2 regions of the Paenibacillus sp. FSL W8-0194 genome follow, and region 2 is predicted to be linked to the other one. Evidence: riboswitches for the same ligand, from Rfam matches in the RefSeq annotation. Region 2 holds a riboswitch; the other holds the start of a gene.
The links. Region 2 has a riboswitch for S-adenosylmethionine ahead of metA (homoserine O-succinyltransferase). Riboswitches for the same ligand answer to the same signal wherever they lie in the genome.

Region 1: it holds a riboswitch for S-adenosylmethionine, as region 2 does, so the genes downstream of both, MKY58_RS05355 (methionine ABC transporter ATP-binding protein) here and metA (homoserine O-succinyltransferase) in region 2, are expected to answer to the same signal.

The regions. Positions count from the first base shown of each region.
Region 1 covers NZ_CP150205.1:1,258,188-1,262,142, reverse strand. Annotated here, with positions in the region: gene MKY58_RS05365 (MetQ/NlpA family ABC transporter substrate-binding protein) at 1-164, opposite strand, end outside; gene MKY58_RS05360 (methionine ABC transporter permease) at 306-974, opposite strand; gene MKY58_RS05355 (methionine ABC transporter ATP-binding protein) at 974-1,984, opposite strand; SAM riboswitch class I at 2,131-2,272, opposite strand; gene MKY58_RS05350 (Cthe_2314 family HEPN domain-containing protein) at 2,358-3,059, opposite strand; gene MKY58_RS05345 (heme A synthase) at 3,178-3,955, opposite strand, start outside.
Region 2 covers NZ_CP150205.1:4,567,082-4,571,036, reverse strand. Annotated here, with positions in the region: gene MKY58_RS20790 (HRDC domain-containing protein) at 1-277, shown strand, start outside; gene corA (magnesium/cobalt transporter CorA) at 505-1,440, opposite strand; SAM riboswitch class I at 1,885-2,008, shown strand; gene metA (homoserine O-succinyltransferase) at 2,123-3,058, shown strand; gene MKY58_RS20775 (aminotransferase class I/II-fold pyridoxal phosphate-dependent enzyme) at 3,094-3,955, shown strand, end outside.

The DNA.
Region 1 (3,955 bases), 2.7 Mb from region 2:
GCATGAGGTACGGCCGTAGCTCCCACCGTCAATGTGACGGTTTTGGCTTCCGTCCCTTTGTTTTCCCCGCCTGCCGCCGGTTTCTCCTCGGCGTTTTTGTTTCCGCAAGCGGCGAGCGCCACCACGAGAATGAGGCTGAGCAATGCAAACAATCCTTTTTTCATTTTAAATCCCCCTTTAATTGATCGACTTAATAAGATTTATGATTGGAGAACTTGGCGCATGTCTTTCCTTTGTAGCGGAAACCACATGCAGGCGCCGAAGCTCTCCCGACATCCGAAGGTTCGGATGGAATTACCCTTCTATCATTTGCGCGTAAAATGCTTGACGAGCCGGTCCCCGGCCATCTGCAGCACCTGCACCAAAACGATCATAAACAGCACGGAAATGATCATGACTTCCTTCTCGTACCGGTAATAACCGTAACGGATCGCAAGGTCTCCAAGCCCGCCGCCGCCGACCATGCCGGACATGGCCGTATAGGATACCAGCGTGACGACCGTGATCGTAATGCCTGCAAGCAGGCCCGGTCTGGCTTCCGGCAGCAGCACCTTCATGATGATCTGCCAGGTGGAAGCGCCCATCGACTGCGCGGCTTCCAGCACGCCCCGGTCCACCTCGCGCAGCGAGGTCTCCACCAGTCTGGCAAAAAACGGCGCGGCCGCGATCACCAGCGGCGGAATCGTCCCGAGCACTCCATAGGATACGCCCACGATCCATGTCGTAAACGGGATCAAAGCGACGATCAGGATGATAAACGGCACGGAACGCAAAATGTTGACGATGACCGACAGCACGTTGTAGACGATCCGCACCCAGCCGGTGTTCGATCGCGACGTCTGGTACAGCAGCACGCCAAGCGGCAGGCCGAGAATAAACGTAAACACCGCGGAGGAAACGAGCATTTTCAGCGTATCCGCGCTGGCTACGCCGATTTCGTTCCAATCCAGCAGCGAAAAATCAATACCGAACATCAGTCATACACCTCCACGTCCAAACCTTCGTCCCGAACCTTCCGGATCGTTTCCTCGATCGGCCCGGACTCGCCTTCCAGCCGAACGATCAGCTGGCCGTAAGGGATGTCCTTGATCTTCGAAATCGTCCCCTGCAAAATCGCGAAATCGACGCCGGTTTCCCTTGCCGTCCGGGATAAAATCGAGTCGTATGTTTTTTCCCCCAGGAACGTCAGCTTGCATAGCTTGGACGAACCGTCATGCGGCGCCTGCAGCGCAAGCTGGGCGGATTCTCCCGCCTCGCCGAGGATAAACTCGCGGGTCACCGGATGCTGCGGCTTCAGGAACACTTCGGCCACGGCCCCCTCCTCCACGATGCCGCCTTGATGAATGACGGCGACGCGGTCGCAAATGCTTTGGATGACATGCATCTCATGCGTGATGAGGACGATGGTCAGGTTGAATTTTTGGTTGATGTCAAGCAGCAGCTTGAGTATGGAATCGGTCGTCTGCGGATCCAAAGCCGATGTGGCTTCGTCGCACAGCAGCACCTGCGGGTCGCTGGCCAGCGCGCGGGCAATGCCGACCCTTTGCTTCTGGCCGCCGGACAGCTGCGCCGGATATTTGTCGCGGTGATCCTCCAGCCCGACAAGCTGAAGGAGTTCGTTCACTTTGTTCGCGATTTTGGCTTTATCCACATGGGCGAGCCGCAGCGGAAACGCGATGTTGTCGTAGACGGTCGCCGAGCTCAGCAGATTGAAATGCTGGAAAATCATGCCGATTTCCCTGCGCTTGGTCTGCAGCTGCTGCTTGCCGAGTTTGGTCAAATCCACGCCATCGACCCATACCTCGCCGGACGTCGGCCGCTCCAACAGGTTCATGCAGCGGATCAGCGTGCTTTTGCCGGCGCCGGAATGTCCGATGACCCCGAAGATCTCTCCTTTTTTAATGGAAAGGTTAAGGCCGGATAGAGCTTCCGTCGTCTTCGTGCCTTTGCCGTATCTTTTGGTTACTTGTTTCAATTCAATCAATCCGAAGCTCTCCTTCCTTGCTTTCTTAAAGCTTAAGCCTTGCGTCCTATCTATCAATGAAATGCCGCTCTTCGACATAAGTAGACAAAATAAAAAGCCCTCTTGACGGAATCAAAAAGGGCTCTTCTATTCGAAGTCGCTTCCTCTTCTCATCTGCCAATCTGCAGCGCATGCCTGCAGTTGTAGGAATTAGCACCATGTCATTCGGGACTTTGGCCTCGCGGGGCCGCTTCTCGAATCGGTTGCCGGGCTTCATCGGGCCTGTCCCTCCGCCTCTCTCGATAAGAAAAAATGTATGCAAACAATATTATTTTTTCACGTGATTCAGTATAATCACTTTTCCGCTTCTTGTCAAAAGGAAATTTGTTGGATTTTAGGACCACAGTCTCCCTGCATACCGGTATACCGCGATCAACGATTTGCAGACCATGTCAAGCCCCTGCCGCAGATCCTCCAAATGCTGATCCAGGTCCTCCAGCTCCACTTTGGCATGCAGGCCCTGATGCCGCTGCCACAGGTCGTCCTGCATCTCCGCGTTCATGTAATGAATCTCCGCGTTCCTCCGTTTGCGCAGCACGTTCAGCGCGTCGCGGTATTCGTTTTTGACGGAATTCAGTTCGCCCTCCAGTTCAGGACTGCGCTCCAGTTCCCGGAGCCTGCGGAGGACGGTGAAATACGAGTAATGCTCCTTCACTTTGGCCGTATTCAAGTCAAAAAGTTCATTCAGCACCGTGCCGAGCTTATCCAAAACCGAAAAGACGCGGATAAAGCCGTTTTTATAAAAATAGGCGTATCTTGCATATTCGGTCTGCTCTTGAACGTTCATGTCGTCGACGTATCCGGCCTTGACCGATTTGCGGAAAAAGGCGGCGGCAAACAAGCTTTGTTCCAGCTCGTCCAATGAGGAAACCAGCCCCCGCGTCCATATGTCCAGCTTCCGGAAATCATGGCTCGGGTCGTCGTTTTTGTCCATTTCCTTTTGAAGCAGCCCGATGGTGCGGTGCATCGCATCCATGGCTTCCCCAATCCGTCCCTTGTTCTGGCGCGGCATTTCTCCAAGCAGTGTTCGCAGCATGGGCTTCTCTCCCGGCGTATAGTTTCGGATAACGTCCATTCTTGATAAGACCAAACAAAGCCCTCGAAGACGAAACTCGCGGACTTTGCTGTAGGCAAATGTTTATGATGCCTTGCACTTACACATTTGATGCAGGCTTCAGTTGTTCGACGGGCTCTTTGCCGAGCTGCCATACCCGTACGCTCAAATAACACAGGACGCCGAACAACGAGGAAATGAGCAGGTTATGAAGCAGCGCCGCAAAAATGTAAACCTCGGGGTTGCCCAGCGTGTACACGATGCCCGCGCCGCTGAACACCTGCAGAAGGCACAATACGGCGGCGGCGCCTCCGAGCGTTCGAATCTCCCTGCTGTTCCGGTGCAGCTTAAACGCGCAAACAGCCATGACCACGACGGCGATCAACAGCAGCAATGCCGCTAACCGGTGAACAAACGCGATGGCCACGCTTCCCGTGAGCGTCGGAATGAATTGCCCGTTGCACAGCGGCCAGCCGGAACAACCCCCGGCCGAGCTTGTATGGCTGACGTAAGCCCCGACGTAGACCACTAGGTACGAATAGATCGTAATCGACCATACAAAAGTACGGAAGCCGGGCGAAACGGCCGGTTGATCCTCGGGAGAATCCGTTTGCTTTTCCCGGTCCATTTTTCGGGCCCCGAGGGCAAGCATAAGCGAACTGGCGAAAGCAATGAGCGAAAATCCAAAATGAAGCGCTAACACGGCGGACGATTGGTCATAAATGACGGCGAGCGCCCCCATCAATGCTTGCACGATCACAAAAATAAGCGTCAGCACGGAATAGACGCGCAGATCTTTGCGGTTTTTGGCGTAAAGCCAAAAGGCCGCCACGACGGCCACCGCTGTAAGCCCTGCCAGGCCGCTGACCAGGCGGTGC
Region 2 (3,955 bases):
ACGGGAGCTGGTGGAAGCGCTGGAACAGCTGGAGAAAGAAGGTTACGACGCCGAAAGCCTGATCGCCGGGGAACTGCAGGAAATGCCGGAAGCGGAGCAGGAAGAGGTATGGAAGGCTTTCGAGGAGCTGGGGGACACGCTGCTGAAGCCGGTCATGCACCGCGTATACGGTCAGGAAGCAGCGGCGGGACCGCTGATGGAGCTCCGGTATGAACGCCTGCGTTTGATCCGGATCCGGTTCCGGAAGGAAACGGGCAGCCGCCGGCATGCGGGATAACCTGCAGGTCGCGGGCTCCGGGCGTTTGGTGCGGCGATAAACGGAAGAAGGACGTGTGGGGCACGGAGCGCGGTGACAATGCCGGGATGACGGGCCGTACCGCGAATGAACACGGATCACTGCTTCTTATCCATGCCGCTTAAGAAGCAAAAAGGACGAAGATGCTTTACGTGCACGTGGAATGCAGCTTAAGCCAATCTTCGTCCTTATTCTAAATCGACCGTCTTTCAGATCCAGTCCTTCTTGCGGAAAATCAGCAGCATGCTGACGGCGAGCACGGCCATGATTCCGATCACGACAAAATATCCGTAAGCCGTATGCGTTTCGGGCATGTTGTCGAAGTTCATGCCATAGATTCCGGTAATGACCGTGAGCGGCATGAATATGGTCGTGATGGCGGTAAACACGCGCATGATTTCATTCGCGCGGTTGGCGATGCTGGACTGGTAGGCTTCGCGAAGGTTGCCCATCAGATCGCGGAACGTATCGAAGGTTTCAGAAATTTTGACGGCATTTTCATAAATATCGCTAAAATATTTTTGCAGCTGATCGTCGATCAACCGAAGATCCCGTTTATTGAGCGTATTGATCAGTTCTTTTTGCGGTCCCAGCACCTTTTTCAGCCACAGGATTTCGCTTCGCAAACCGATGATTTCGTTCAGGTGCGATTTTTTCGTGTGCATCAGGATATCTTCTTCCAGCTTTTCGATTTTGGCTTCGATCCGGTCGCCTACGGTGAAGTAGTTGTCAACGACAAGGTCGATCAGCAAATACAAAAAGCGGTCGGGGGTGCTGACTTCCTGCTCCCATAAAATCGGCTTCAGGGAGCGCAGCTCGTGAATTTTTTGCTTGGTCACCGTGATAATAAAATGGCGGCCCAAAAAGACGTTCAGCGCACGCAGGAAAATTTCCTCGTCATCGAAACGGATGGAATTCACGACGATAAAATAATGGTTTTCGTAAATTTCGAGTTTGGGGCGCTGTTCCTCTTCGCTCAAGCAGTCTTCCACCGCCAGATCGTGAAGGGAAAATAAAGGCTGCAAAAGCGCCAGATCTTCCACGTCCGCATCGATCCAATAGAATCCTGCAGGCGGGGCAGTCAGCGTGGTTTGGATGTCATCGATCGGGCTGAAAACGCCCTCGTTTACCAACCGGATTTTCATCTGATCTCACTCCTTTATCCCGACATGCGGCGCATGTTCAGGAAACGCTTGTTTAGGGCATAGGAAAGAAATCAGCGTTGCCGGTCGTTTTTTTCGGGGAATTAAAAGAGGAATCCGCGGTAGACAAAAGCGAAAACTTCCCTGCGCCGGCAAGCCGATTTCAGTTCTATGCGGTTGTGTTCATTTGCATTCAGCTTCGGGCTCGGGTCGCCTTCCATCTCATGTCACCTCTTGTTTTAGGTTCAAACACTTGTCTAGTATAACGCCGGGCCATGGACCTTTCAAGAAAAAAATCGCGCCTGGCGCCGTCCTGTTACAGCGTATGACAAAGGCTGGAAAAACGTGTGGGCTCCTCTTGCGGCATTTGCCCGAAAGCTTCTTGACGAAGGATGGGATTATGATTTAAAGTAAGGAACAAGATCAAATAAAACTGAATACAGCGAAATCTTATCAAGAGCAGGTGGAGGGACTAGCCCAATGAAACCCGGCAACCGGCGCGAATGCGCACGGTGCTAATTCTTGCAGGAACGTGAAGCTGCTTTGCGCAGCGGTTTCTGACAGATGAGAGAGGCGTAAAATATAACGAACATGACCTTTCTCTATGCAGGAAGGTCATTTTTGTTTTATATGCACCTTGCTCCCCCGTATGATTTTCGCCACCTTCAAAAAGGAGTGTTGAATCATGCCGATTAAAATTCCGGATGCCCTGCCGGCCAAAGAAATTCTAAACGGAGAAAATATTTTCGTCATGGATGAGAGCAGAGCGTACCATCAGGACATTCGGCCGCTTCGCATCGCCATCCTGAACATCATGCCGACCAAAGAGACGACCGAAACGCAGCTGCTCCGCCTGCTGGGCAACTCCCCGCTGCAGGTGGAAATTACGCTGCTGCATCCGCAGTCGCACACGTCGAAAAATACGTCCGTGGAACACTTGGAGGCATTTTACAAGACGTTCGACGAAGTGCGCCACCGCCGTTTCGACGGGATGATCATTACCGGCGCGCCGGTGGAACGTTTGGATTTCGAAGACGTGTTCTATTGGGATGAGCTCGAGGAAATCATGGATTGGTCCAAAACGAACGTCACCTCTACGCTGCATATCTGTTGGGCCTCGCAGGCCGGCCTGTATCATCATTTCGGGGTGCCGAAGTGGGATTTGGCCAAAAAATGCTTCGGCGTGTTCCCGCATACGGTCAACCGGCAAAACGTAAAGCTTCTTCGCGGTTTCGACGAAGTGTTTTATGTACCGCATTCCCGCCATACGGAGGTCCGCCGCGAAGACATCGAAGGCATCGACGAACTCGAAATTTTGTCCGAATCCGAGGAAGCGGGCATCTATTTGGTGGCAACGAAAGACGGCAGACAGATTTTCGTCACGGGTCATTCCGAATACGACGCCTATTCCTTGAAGTGGGAGTACGAACGGGATATCGCCAAGGGCATGGAGATGGACATTCCGAAGCATTATTACCCGAATGACGACCCGAGCCAAACCCCGCCGGCGATCTGGCGCGCCCATGCAAACTTATTATTCTCTAATTGGCTGAATTACTATGTATATCAAGAAACGCCCTACGACATCGGCGAGGTCGCCGAAGTTTGGCCGCAGATCTAGGCTGCATACTTGAGGAGATTATGGGGGAAACCGACATGGAGAAAAGAAAAGCACTAAACATCGAAAGCCGATTGGCGCAAATCGGTTCGCAGGAGGATCCGGCCACGGGAGCCGTAAACTTTCCGATTTACCAGGCCACGGCGTTTCGCCATCCGAAGCTCGGCCAAAGCACGGGATTCGATTACGCACGGACGAAAAGCCCGACGCGCAAAGTTCTTGAAGAAGCTGCCGCTGAACTGGAGTCCGGAGACGCCGCTTTTGCGTGTAGCTCGGGCATGGCTGCCCTTCAAACGATTTTTTCCCTGTTCAAGCAGGGCGATCATTTGATCGTATCGCTTGATTTGTACGGCGGAACGTACCGGCTGCTGGAGCGGATCCTTTCGAAATTCGGGGTCAGCGCGTCGTACATCGATACGAATGATCTGGATGAGCTCGAAAAATCGAGACGCCCGGAAACGAAGGCGGTCTTCATCGAAACGCCGACCAATCCGCTGATGATGATTACGGACATCGAGAAGGTGGCTGCTTGGGCGAAACGCCATGAACTGCTGACCATCGTGGACAATACGCTGCTGACGCCGTTTTTCCAGCGCCCGATCGAACTTGGCGCAGACATCGTCATTCACAGCGCGACCAAATATTTGGGCGGACATAACGACGTGCTCGCCGGCCTGATCATCACGAAAGGAAAAGAGCTGTCGGAAGAAATGTTTTTCCTGCACAACTCGATCGGAGCGGTACTTGGAGCAAGCGATTCGTACCAGTTGATGAGGGGCATGAAGACGCTGGCGCTCCGGATGGAGCGGCACGAGAGCAACGCGATCGCCGTTGCCGAGTTTCTGAAGACGCATCCGGCCGTGGCCGAAGTGTTCCATCCGGCGTTCCCCGAGCATCCGG